2 regions of the Rhodoferax sp. RT4P68 genome follow, and region 2 is predicted to be linked to the other one. Evidence: predicted binding sites of a transcription regulator. Region 2 holds the regulator's gene; the other holds the start of a gene.
The links. Region 2 encodes NrdR, which represses ribonucleotide reductase genes. Its sites were predicted from a motif close to CACNANATNTNGTG; they were not measured.

Region 1: AC099J_RS08625 (ribonucleoside-diphosphate reductase subunit alpha) is a predicted target of NrdR. The motif match lies at 2,096-2,109, and genes of this name have one in related genera.

The regions. Positions count from the first base shown of each region.
Region 1 is NZ_JBWMBB010000003.1:452,956-459,460, reverse strand. It holds gene AC099J_RS08635 (sigma-54-dependent transcriptional regulator) at 1-1,254, shown strand, start outside; gene ampD (1,6-anhydro-N-acetylmuramyl-L-alanine amidase AmpD) at 1,241-1,864, shown strand; gene AC099J_RS08625 (ribonucleoside-diphosphate reductase subunit alpha) at 2,205-5,177, shown strand; gene AC099J_RS08620 (ribonucleotide-diphosphate reductase subunit beta) at 5,350-6,505, shown strand, end outside.
Region 2 is NZ_JBWMBB010000013.1:121,444-127,948, reverse strand. It holds gene AC099J_RS24505 (hypothetical protein) at 1-705, opposite strand, end outside; gene AC099J_RS24500 (PilW family protein) at 708-1,415, opposite strand; gene pilV (type IV pilus modification protein PilV) at 1,457-1,966, opposite strand; gene AC099J_RS24490 (GspH/FimT family pseudopilin) at 1,960-2,526, opposite strand; gene nrdR (transcriptional regulator NrdR) at 2,660-3,109, opposite strand; gene glyA (serine hydroxymethyltransferase) at 3,132-4,376, opposite strand; ZMP/ZTP riboswitch at 4,411-4,558, opposite strand; gene AC099J_RS24475 (lytic transglycosylase domain-containing protein) at 4,588-5,412, opposite strand; gene AC099J_RS24470 (DUF748 domain-containing protein) at 6,003-6,505, shown strand, end outside.

The sequences.
Region 1 (6,505 bases), on a different contig from region 2:
CTGGCGCTGTTGCACGGGCTGCGGGCGCAGCAACGGCCCGAGCGCTTCGTCGTCATGACGGCCTATGGCTCGGCCGAGAGCGCGGTCGAGGCGCTGAAGGCCGGCGCCTTCGACTACCTCACCAAGCCGGTGGACCTGAAGCAGTTCCGCGCGGTGGTGGCCTCGGCCGTGCAGGAACTGGCCCAGCCGGCGCTGCGCGCACCCTCCCGCCCGGGCGCCATGGCAAGGCCCTCCACAGGCGAACGCGCCACCAGCGCCCAGCCGATGCTGGACCGCCTGGTCGGCGAATCCGAACCCATGCGCCAGGTCAAGCAGCGCATCCAGAAGGTGGCGCGCAGCATGGCACCGGTGCTGGTGCGCGGCGAATCAGGCACCGGCAAGGAACTGGTGGCCCAGGCGCTGCACGCCTGCAGCCACCGCGCCAGCGGGCCGCTGGTGGCGGTGAACTGCGGCGCCATTCCGGAGAACCTGCTGGAGGCCGAGTTCTTCGGCGCGCGCAAGGGCTCCTACACCGGCGCGCTGGCGGACCGGCCGGGCTACTTCCAGGCAGCGCGCGGCGGCACGCTGTTTCTGGACGAGATCGGCGACCTGCCGCTGGCCATGCAGTCCAAGCTGCTGCGTGCGATCCAGGAACGCAGCGTGCGGCCGCTGGGCTCGACGCAGGAGGACACGGTGGACGTGCGCATCGTCAGTGCGACGCACCGCGACCTGACCGCCGACGTGAAGTCTGGCCGCTTCCGCCAGGACCTGTACTACCGGCTCAACGTGATCGAGATCCAGGTGCCGCCCCTGCGTGAACGCCGCGACGACCTGCCGGCGCTGTGCCAGGCCCTGCTGGCGCGCATCGCCCACGAGTCCGGCATGCCGGTGCCGCCACCCTCCGCCGCGCTGCTGCTCGAGCTGCAGCAGCACCCGCTGGCCGGCAACGTGCGTGAGCTGGAGAACCTGCTGCACCGCGCCGTGGCCATGAGCGAGGGCGATGAGCTGGACAGCGGCTTCGCAGCCTCCGACAGCATGCCGTTGGGCTACAGCGATGCAGCGGCTGCGCCTGCACCGGGCGAGACGCCGAGCGACCTTCAGGGCTACCTGGACCAGCAGGAGCGCGCCATCCTGATCCGCGTGCTGCACGAAACCGGCTTCAACCGCACGGCCACGGCGGCGCGGCTGGGCCTGTCGCTGCGCCAGATCCGCTACCGCATCGCACGCCTCAACATCGCCACGCCGCAGGACAACGAGCCCCATGACGACACCTGAGAGCGCCCCCGCGCCACCTAGCACGCGCGCGATCTGGAAAGGCGGCTGGTACCGGTACGCGCGGCGCCAACGCTCGCCCAACTGCGGGCCACGGCCGGCGGGCGCGGCGATCGACCTGATCGTGCTGCACTCCATCAGCCTGCCGCCGGGCGTCTACGGTGGCGAGGACGTGCAGGCGCTGTTCATGAACCAGCTCGACTGGGACGCCCACCCCTACTTCCAGCAGATCCGCAGCCTGCAGGTGTCGGCGCATTTCTACATCCGCCGCCACGGCGAGCTGTGGCAGTTCGTGGACTGCGACGAGCGCGCCTGGCATGCCGGGCGCTCGCACTGGCGCGGGCGCGACGAGTGCAACGACGACTCCATCGGCATCGAGCTCGAAGGCATCGAGGGCGGGCCGTTCGAGCCGGCGCAGTACGACACGCTCGTCGGCTTGTGCACCGCCATCGCACAGCGCTACCCGATCAACCACATGGCCGGCCACGAGCACGTCGCGCCGGGCCGCAAACAAGACCCGGGGCCGGGCTTCGACTGGTCGGCATTGCGCGGCGGCCTGGCTTGGCCGGCCCGGTGTTTTCCCGATGTGGTGACGCGCACACAGCGCGATTGAAACAGCGCGTCACATGGCCAGCGCGCAGGCCGGCGACGCGAACCCAGCAGGCATGCCGCCTGGCGGACGGAATGGCCCCGCAACGCGCGTGCGCAGGGGCTTGTGCCGGCCACACACCGATGCCCAAAGGCCCGGCGCCGGGCCGCACTTGCAGCCCACCCCGCGGCCCTCATCTGCAGAGGGGAAAAGCACCCGGATACACTACCGGTAGTGGCTTGAATTAGCTCCACACCCTAGATATAGTGTGCGCCACCGATCCCCCTGGCAGCCCTCCACCCATGTTGCGGTGGTGCCGCAGCCGCCGGATTCCTCCCCCTTTTCGTTGCCATCAAAGGAAGCCATGCAAAGCGCAGCTCACCTCCCATCCACTTCGCATGCCACGCCCACACAGGGCCAACCGACCGGCCGCGGCACGGTTGCCGACACCCTGCCTGCCAGCATGCTGGCGCACTACCAGATCATCCGCCGCAACGGCGCCGTCGTACCGTTCGAGCCGACCAAGATCGCCGTGGCGATGATGAAGGCCTTCCTGGCCGTGCACGGCACGCAGGGCGCGGCCTCGGCCAGCGTGCGCGAGCAGGTCGACAGCCTGACCCAGGCCGTGACACGCGCCCTGGTGCGCTCGCGCCCGGGTGGCGGCACCTTCCACATCGAAGACGTGCAGGACCAGGTCGAGCTCGGCCTCATGCGCGGCGGGCACCACGAGATCGCCCGCGCTTATGTGCTGTACCGCGAACGCCGCACCCAGGAACGCCAGCGCCAGGGCGAGCAGGCGCAGCCCGTGGCCCCCACCATCCACGTGCTGGACGGCGGCGAGCGCATTGCGCTCGACCTGGGCCAGCTGCAGCAGCTGATTGCCGACGCCTGCGCCGGCCTGGGCGCCGATGTGAAGCCCGACCCGATCGTGGCCGAGACCATGCGCAACCTGTACGACGGCGTGCCGATCGAAGAGGTCTACAAGGCCGCCATCCTGGCCGCCCGCACCCTGATCGAGAAGGACCCGGACTACACCTACGCCACGGCGCGCCTGTTGCTGCACACCATCGTCAAGGAAGTGCTGGACGTGGAATCCACGCAAGCCGAGATGGCCCAGCGCTATGCAGACTACTTCCCGCTCTACATCAAGAAGGGTGTGGACAACGAGCTGCTGGACGAGAAGCTGCTGCAGTTCGACCTGAAGCGTCTGGGCGCGGCCCTGAAGGCCGAGCGCGACCTGAAGTTCGACTACCTGGGCCTACAGACGCTGTACGACCGCTACTTTCTGCACGTGCGCAAGACCCGCATCGAGCTGCCGCAGGCCTTCTTCATGCGTGTGGCCATGGGCCTGTCGCTGAACGAGATCGACCGCGAGGCGCGCGCCATCGAGTTCTACGAGGTCCTGTCCTCGTTCGACTTCATGTCCAGCACGCCCACGCTGTTCAACGCCGGCACGCTGCGCTCGCAGCTCTCGTCGTGCTACCTGACGACCGTGCCTGACGATCTGGACGGCATCTACGAGTCGATCAAGGAAAACGCCCTGCTGTCCAAGTTCGCAGGCGGCCTGGGCAACGACTGGACGCGCGTGCGCGCCCTGGGCAGCCACATCAAGGGCACGAACGGCGAATCGCAGGGCGTGGTGCCGTTCCTGAAGGTCGTCAACGACACGGCAGTCGCCGTGAACCAGGGCGGCAAGCGCAAGGGCGCGGTCTGCACGTATCTGGAAAGCTGGCACCTGGACATCGAAGAGTTCCTGGAGCTGCGCAAGAACACCGGCGACGACCGGCGCCGCACGCACGACATGAACACGGCCAACTGGATCCCGGATCTGTTCATGCGCCGCGTCATGGAGAAAGGCACCTGGACGCTGTTCTCGCCCTCCGACGTGCCGGACCTGCACGACCTCTTCGGCGCCGACTTCGAGAAGGCTTACGCGGCCTACGAAGAGAAGGCTGCACGCGGCGAGATCAAGCCCAGCCGCACGCTGCAGGCTGCCGACCTGTGGCGCAAGATGCTGACGATGCTGTTCGAGACCGGCCACCCCTGGATCACGTTCAAGGACGCCTGCAACGTGCGCTCGCCGCAGCAGCACGTGGGTGTCGTGCACTCGTCCAACCTGTGCACCGAGATCACGCTGAACACCAGCGACACCGAGACCGCCGTCTGCAACCTGGGCTCGGTCAACCTGCTGCAGCATCTGAAGGAAGGCGCACGCGGCGCCGACGGTGCCGCCACGCAGGTGCTGGACCACGACAAGCTGAAGAAGACGATCTCCACGGCCATGCGCATGCTGGACAACGTGATCGACATCAACTACTACGCCGTCAAGAAGGCGCGCGACTCCAACCTGCGCCACCGCCCGGTGGGCCTGGGGCTGATGGGCTTTCAGGACGCGCTGTACGAGCTGCGCATCCCCTACGCCAGCGATGCAGCCGTGCAGTTCGCCGACACCTCGATGGAGGCCATCTGCTACTACGCCTACTGGGCCTCCACCGATCTGGCCGCCGAGCGCGGCCGCTATTCCAGCTACAAGGGCTCGCTGTGGAGCAAGGGCATCTTGCCGCTGGACACGCTGGAGCTGCTGCACCAGGCCCGCGGCGGCTTCGTCGAAGTCGACCGCTCGGCCACGATGGATTGGGACGCGCTGCGCGCCAAGATCAAGATGGATGGCATGCGCAACTCCAACTGCGTGGCCATCGCGCCGACCGCGACGATCTCCAACATCATCGGCGTGGACGCGTCGATCGAGCCCTGCTTCGGCAACCTGTCGGTCAAGTCCAACCTGTCCGGCGAGTTCACCGTCATCAACCACTACCTGGTGCGCGACCTGAAGCGTCTGCACCTGTGGGACGACGTGATGGTCATGGACCTCAAGCACTTCGACGGTTCGCTAGAACCCATCGACCGCGTGCCGCAGGAGATCAAGTCGCTCTACGCCACCGCGTTCGAGGTCGAGACCACCTGGCTGGTCGAGGCCGCAGCACGCCGCCAGAAATGGATCGACCAGGCGCAGTCGCTCAACATCTACATGGCTGGCGCCTCGGGCAAGAAGCTGGACGACACCTACAAGCTGGCGTGGACGCGTGGCCTGAAGACCACCTACTACCTGCGCACGCGCGGGGCCACGCACGCCGAGAAATCGACCGTCACGGCAGGCCGCATGAACGCCGTCTCGTCGGGTACGGACAGCACGCCGAAGATGAGCGCGATGGACGTGGCTGCGGCCAAGGCGCGCGCGCAGATGGACGCGCAGATGAGCGCACCGCTGGCGGCATCTCCGGCCACCGACGTGAAGTTCTGCGGCGTCGACGACCCCACTTGCGAAGCCTGCCAGTGAGGGCTTGAACGCAGGCGCATGAGCAACCTGCGTTCGGCCTGCATCGCATCGCGAACGAAGCACTCGTTTGCGATGCGACAGAGCAACAAACACACGCGGTGCACAGCCCGAATGCTGTTGAGTCCTTTGCATTTCACAGCACCGCTTTCATAATCTGCGCACTGGAAAATCTATGCTCACCTGGGACGACGAAGTCAAGCCCTCCTCGCCATCTGCCACGCACGGCGGCTCCATCGGGAACCGCGAGGCATTGGTCTCTCCTGATTCCGTGTACGCCCCCTCCGCAACCGTGCAGCCTGCGGCCGCGCGCCGTCTCGACGACGGTGCCATCGCCCCCGCATCCACACCCGTTTCAACGCCCGCTGCAGCCGTTGCGCGTACTCCCGCTGCACGCACGCCGGCCACGCAGCCAGCACCCGTCGCGCGCCGCGTGAACGCGGCCGACAAGCGCATCATCAACGGCCAGACCGACGTCAACCAGCTGGTGCCGTTCAAGTACAAGTGGGCCTGGGAAAAGTACCTCGCCACCTGCGCCAACCACTGGATGCCGCAAGAGGTGAACATGACGCGCGACATCGCGTTGTGGAAGGACCCGAACGGCCTGACCGAAGACGAGCGCCGCATCGTCAAGCGCAACCTGGGCTTCTTCGTCACCGCCGATTCGCTGGCCGCCAACAACATCGTGCTGGGCACCTACCGCCACATCACCGCGCCGGAGTGCCGCCAGTTCCTGCTGCGCCAGGCCTTCGAGGAAGCCATCCACACGCACGCCTACCAGTACATCGTGGAGTCGCTGGGGCTGGACGAGAGCGAGATCTTCAACGCCTACAACGAGGTGCAGTCGATCCGCGACAAGGACCAGTTCCTGATCCCCTTCATCGAGGCCATCAGCGACCCGCACTTCCACACCGGCACGCACGAGAACGACCAGACGCTGCTCAAGAGCCTGATCGTCTTCGCCGGCCTGATGGAAGGCCTGTTCTTCTACGTCGGCTTTACGCAGATCCTGGCGCTGGGCCGGCAGAACAAGATGACGGGCGCCGCCGAGCAGTACCAGTACATCCTGCGCGACGAGTCCATGCACTGCAACTTCGGCATCGACCTGATCAACCAGCTGAAGCTGGAGAACCCGCACCTGTGGACATCCGAGTTCAAGGCCGAGATCAAGGCGCTGTTCGAAAAGGCTGTCGAGCTGGAATACCGCTACGCCGAAGACACCATGCCGCGCGGCGTGCTCGGCATGAACGCGTCCATGTTCAAAGGCTACCTGCGCTACATCGCGAACCGCCGCGCCACCCAGATCGGGCTGGAGGCGCTGTTCCCGAACG
Region 2 (6,505 bases):
GATCACACTTCGAGTGCCCGGTTTCAGACCCTCTGCAACGGCGGTAATGCGGTAGACAAACGGGCGGGTGGGGTCGGGCACCAGATGCGCATGGCGCAGGGTGGGCAGCGCGTCCGCTTCGTGGCGGAACGCCTCGACCCAGTACCAGCCTCGGGGCGCGTTGCGTGAGAGCAACGGGTTGCCGGTGCTTCCGGCATCGGGCTCGTCAGAGCGTGTGAACTGCCCATATACGGCGGCTGTGGGCTTCATGCTTTCGAGAGCATCTTCGATGTGGGCCAGCGCGGCAAGGCTGGACGGAAAGCAGATGCCGTCCCGGCAGGGAATGGCGGCGCCGACCTGAAGCAATGCACGTACTTCCTCGAACTCGTCCGTGTCTTGCGGGAAATAGGGCGCCAGCGGTACGGCAGCGCTGCCGCGTTCTCGGCACCCGATGAACCCTTGCTGCGGTTGGCCGGTGGCGACCGCTTGCCGACACGGCCGACCATTGGGGTGGACGCCGAGGATGTCGATCTGCGCATCCCGCACAAGAGCCTCGGCTGCAGCGCGGGCGCGTTGCTGGTCGCTCTGGTGGCCGGTCAGCATCTCGTGCAGCAGGCCGGAGCGCGCACTGGCGGCGACGATCAGAACGCACATCGCCAGCACCACGAGCACTGTGATCAATACCAGCCCGCGCGAGCGTCGGGGCGTGGAGCGAAGGGCGCGCATGGTCAGATCGGCGCGGCGTTGCGCAGGCTGAAGCTGGCATGCACGACGCGGCGCAAGCGCCCGTCTGGCGGCAGCACGCGGCCCTGGCAGTCTCGCTGTGCGGGACCAGAGAAACTGCGTCGACGCAGGTCACCAGCGAGTTGCAGGCAGACACGTACAACGCCCACATCGCTCCAGCGCGAGCCGATGGTGCGCGCGTCTTCGTCGCGAAACTGCGCGCCGAGTGCCGAAGCCGTGCGGATGCCGTAGCGCACCTGGAAGTCCTCCACCCGGTCCGCAATGACCTGGTTGCCTGCCTGAGTGTCGCTACCCAGACAGCGCAGCTGCCCGGCCAGAACGCTGAACCGACTGTTGACGCTGGAGCCGGTCTCCTCCGGATCCGGCTCATTGCCAAGGCAATCGCGAGCGCCTGCAGCGTATTGGTAGCTGATCCGCAAGCTGTCGGTGGTGCCATCGTCGCCACTGATGGCCGCGCTGCTGTAGGCGTTGCTGAAGCGGATGGTGTCGCCCTGTGCGGCGGGCTGCAGTTCGATGGCGCCCGCCTGGCGCAGCTGGGATCCGATGGCATGCAGTGCAAGGTCGCTGCGCTGCTGCAGGAGGAAAGCATCGCGTTGGATGCTGGCGTTCACTTGCAAGAACGCCAGCATCGCCAGGGCCGTGATGGTCACCAGCAGGCCGACCACCAAGCCGGTCATCAGTTCGACCAACATGGCGCCCTGCTGGGCGTGGCGTGCTGTAGGCTGCTGCATCTTCAGGGTTGCACGTAGACCACATGGCACTGCTGCCGGGATGGGCACGTGCCTTCTTCGTTGGCGGCAGCTGTCAGCGGCGCGGTCGACGCCATTGGATCGTGCCCCCAAGCGATCGCGATTCCGATTTGCCGTGGATCGGAAGACGAGCGAAACACTGCGGCGTTACCTGCGGGCAAAGACCGGGCGAGTGCGCCGCGCCAATCTGCCAAGTCGAACTGCGCCCGTTGGGTGCCGTTGCACGCTGCAGTGTGGCAATCGCGCGCTGCAGGCGTCTCATGCCAGCGCAGTGCGTACCCGCCGCCCGCTGCTGTCGCGGAATTGAACGCCATGCGGTCCGACAGGTCCGCCGCCAAAAGGATCGCGTTCGACCGACCGTTGGCATCGCGGCCATCCACCACGAGACGCGCCTGGGCCCAGGCCAGGCCTGCGACCCCCAGTCCCAACACCAGCATGGCGACGAGCGCCTCGATCAGAGAATGGCCAGCCTGGCCATGGTGGCTGTTCAGCATGTGATTTGTCCTTCAATGGTGCGGATGCGGCCTGTGCGGTTCATGCACAGGGTTGAAACGTGGCGCCCGGAGGCGACACCGGTCGTGCCAGGGGCGGGATTGCCGATGACAAATTTGTTGGCGACCAACAGCGGGTAGCCGGACCGCGCGACCTGGAACGCGGGGCCGCCGCCTTGGTGCAGGATGCGGACGCCCGCAGGCACGGAGAAGCTTTGCAGGATGTTGTCGGGTGTGGCGACGCTGTTGCGCGTGATGTCTTCACCCGCCACGATGGTCCAGCCGCAGTCCCATTGGTCGGCTGAGGAGAGGTGTGCGCTGCAGTCGGTACGTCGCAGTAGCGAGACCCTGGTGTTGCGCCGCAGGGCTTCCCAGCGCGCCCACTGAATAGCGGAGACCAACTCGGTGCGCACGGCGCCGACGCGTTGCTTGCTCAGCGTGGCCTGGAAATGCGGGGCGGCAAGCGAGGCCAGCACCGCCAGGATGGCCAGGCTCAGCAGGGCCTCCAGCAATGTGAACCCCCCGATGCGTGGCGAGCTGGGCAGAGCCCGAGTTTGGTTCACGTGTGCCTCCAGTGGCGTTGATCAACTGGAGACAGTGTATTGATGCACTTAGTTACAAGTTAGTGCAAAGGTCACAAATTAGATGTTATGTATGCACAATGGAGCGAGCGAAATCGAAGCGAGAAATTGCGTGCTATTTTTTGACTTCGTCTACGAGCGTCTTGAATTCGTCAATGTCCGCAAAGCTGCGGTAGACACTGGCGAAGCGCACGTAGGCAACCTTGTCGAGCTTTTTTAGTTCGCGCATCACAAGCTCGCCGATGCGGCTGGACGGAACCTCCCGGACACCCAGGTTCAGCAGCTTTTCTTCAACACGATCGATGGCCTGGTCCATCTGCTCGGTGCTGACCGGGCGTTTGCGCAGCGCCAGCGAAAACGACGACCGCAGCTTAGACGCCGTGAAATCAGTGCGCCGCCCGTCCTTCTTGACGACGGTGGGGAAGCTGACGTCCGGCCGCTCGTACGTAGTGAAGCGCTTGTCGCAGCCGCCACATTGGCGGCGGCGGCGGATGAAGGCGCCGTCCTCGGCGACGCGTGTCTCGACGACCTGCGTCTCCGCATGGCTGCAGAACGGGCACTTCATCGCTCGGTTCGGCGCGTGGCGCTCAGCGGTAGACCGGGAAGCGAGCGGTCAGCTCAGCGACTTTGGCTCGGGCGCTGGCCAGATTGCCCTCGTCGCGGGGGTTGTCCAGTACGTCGGCAATCAGATGGGCCGTCGCACGTGCCTCGTCCAGGCCGAAACCACGGGTGGTCATGGCGGGGGTTCCGATGCGAATCCCGCTGGTGACCATCGGCTTTTCCGGGTCGTTGGGAATCGCGTTCTTGTTGATCGTCATGTGGGCCGATCCCAAAACGGCTTCGGCTTCTTTGCCGGTGATGCCCTTGGCGCGCAGGTCGACCAGCATGACGTGGCTTTCGGTGCGCCCACTGACGATGCGCAGGCCGCGCTCGGTCAGCGTCTCGGCGACGACACGGGCGTTGGCGACCACCTGCTGTTGGTAGACTTTGAATGCTGGCGCCATGGCTTCTTTGAAGGCAACGGCCTTGGCGGCGATCACGTGCATCAGCGGCCCGCCCTGCAAGCCGGGGAAGATGGCGCTGTTGATCGCCTTTTCGTGCTGCGACTTCATCAAGATGATGCCGCCACGCGGGCCGCGCAGGCTCTTGTGCGTGGTGGATGTGACGACGTCGGCGTGCGGCACCGGATTGGGGTAAACGCCCGCAGCCACCAGACCAGCGTAGTGGGCGATGTCGACCATGAAGATCGCCCCGACGTCCTTGGCCACCTTGGCAAAGCGCGCGAAATCGATCTGCAGACTGTAGGCGGACGCACCGGCGATGAGCAGCTTGGGTCGGGTCTCATGGGCGCGGCGCTCCATGGCGTCGTAGTCGATCTCTTCCTGCGCATTCAGACCGTAGCTGACGACGTTGAACCATTTGCCGCTCATGTTCAAGGCCATGCCGTGGGTCAGGTGTCCGCCCTCGGCCAAGCTCATCCCCATGATGGTGTCGCCGGGTTTCAAAAACGCCAGGAATACAGCCTCGTTCGCCGATGCGCCGCAATGTGCCTGGACATTCGCGGCGTCTGCGCCGAACAACTGCTTCACGCGGTCGATGGCCAATTGCTCGGCCACATCCACGTGTTCGCAACCGCCGTAGTAGCGACGGCCCGGGTAGCCTTCGGCGTACTTGTTGGTCAGCTGCGACCCCTGTGCGGCCATGACCGCAGGCGAGGCGTAGTTTTCGCTCGCGATGAGCTCGATATGGTGTTCCTGGCGCGCGTTTTCGGCCTGGATAGCGGCGAACAGTTCGGGGTCGACTTGTTCGATCAGGATATTGCGGTCGTACATGGCAGTCCTCAGCGGTGTGACCTTGTAGGAGAACAAGGGCTGCCCAGGCGAACGGCTGAACGCGAGGATCAGAAATCCTGCGGTACGCTTCCCAGTGGTTGTCGAGGAGCAGAGTGTCCGGCGGGTCCACGTCAGCGCGGTCTGCGAGAGACCGCCGCCTATCGCCAGTTGCGTACAGGCGCTAGTGTAGCCCAGCGCCGCGCGGGGCTCTTCAGTACGTGGACAAGGACACAAGGGTGTCCTCGGCAGTCGAGGGCACGGCCTCGACTGGCGCAAGGACGGGAATGGCAGTCGGCGCTGGCGCCGGCAGCGCTTGGCCCGTGGCGACGCGGAACAGCCGGGCATGCTCGGCCATCACCTTCATCGCGTAACTGTTGCCGGCATCGCTGTTGCCAGCGCCAACGTAGTGCTGCAAGCCGCCGTGCACGGAGCCAGCTCGCGCAATGCATTCCTGCAAGATCTTCACCCCTACGCGCAGGTTCGTGACAGGGTCGAACGCGGCCATGGTGCCACCGAAGTTCTCGTACTTCTCCGTGTGCACGCGCGTCATGACCTGCATCAGGCCCTGAGCACCCACCGTGCTCTGGGCGAACGGATTGAAGCCTGACTCGATCGCCATGATCGCAAGGATCAGGGTGGGGTCGAGCTTGGTGGCGCGACCCACTTCGTACGCTTCGGAGACCAGAGCGCTCAGCGGCTCCGGCGCGACGCGGTACTTCTTGCTCAACCAGAACGCCACAGCAGCTTGCTGCTTGGGCAGATTGGCTGGATTGGCGGCCGTCGCGCGGTCGACCGCACCGAGTTCCACCGGCTCCCAGACTGGTTCGGCCACGACGGTGTTACGCTGCTTCAGCCAGCCCATCAGTTCCAGTTCGGCCGACTGGCGCAGCTCTGGCTTGGCCAGCACACTGACGGCACAAACCACGACCACCAAACCCAGCAAGGCAAAACCGTTGTGGGTGATTTCGAAGAATCCTTGTGCAACGTCCGACCCGAAAGTCCGCAATCCGTTGCCGAATTTTCGCAATGATTTCATCGCTTCCCTCATCTCAGAAGGCGACTTGTGGAGCCCTGCGGGGGCGCCATCGTCGTCCTGTCGATTGGACGGGTTGTTTCCGGGAATCGCGGCGTTCCTGATGATGGAAAGCGATTCTTGGCCTCATGGCGCTACGGGAAAACCCCAGGTCTCCGGTTGGAGATGGCGAATTGTAGAAATGGTTCTAATATCGAGTCAAGCATAACGATGCTATCTTTTATATCAATTGGTGTTTTGGAGACGCTGCTTTTTTTGTGTGCGGCAGCGCCCTTGCGTGTCAACACAAACGCTTCAATGACGTGCGGTTCTGCCATTGACACGGTGTCTTTGAAATGCGCCCAGCCGGCAACTAGAGTGAAGGCGCTTGCACATCGCGAGCATTCACCGGTAGGAGCACAACGCAGGCTGTGGCCCGCACGTGTAGCCCCGGTACACCACGAAGGCAATCTCTTGCCTTCACCGTATGGTCGGGACATTGACCTCCCGCCTGCGAAACCGGCGGCAAAAGACGATGAGTCAGCCGCCCAGCCCGGTGTCAGGTTTTGCCTGTCACCGGGCTTTTCATTTGGGCCCCCCATCGCGTAGTCCGAATGGCCCGAAGTACCATCCCGAGCATGCGCGCCGCCTTTCGAAACCGCCTGCCATCGTGGGCCCGCAGGCTGGGTTTGACGCTCCTGGCCCTGGCTTTTCTATGGAGCGCCGCCATGTGGTGGCTGCCGGCCATCCTCAAGCCGCAGATCGAACGCCTCGGTGGCGAGGCGCTGGGGCGCGAGGTGCAGATCGAGAAGATCGACTTTCGACCATGGACGCTGGAACTGACTGTCCACGGCCTCGTCGTGCGTTCGCAGGACGGCAGTACCGAGCAGTTCAGCGTTCACCAGTTGTACGCCAACCTCGCGGTGCAATCGCTGCTGCGGCTGGGACCGGTGATCGACGCACTCAGCATCGATCAGCCTCGCCTTCAGTTGGTACAGATGGCGCCTGGGCGTTATGACGTCGACGACATCCTCGCGCGGCTGTCGACACCGTCGGACAAGCCGCCGGGCGAACCGCTTGCGTTCGCGGTCTACAACGTGTCCCTGTCTGGCGGCCG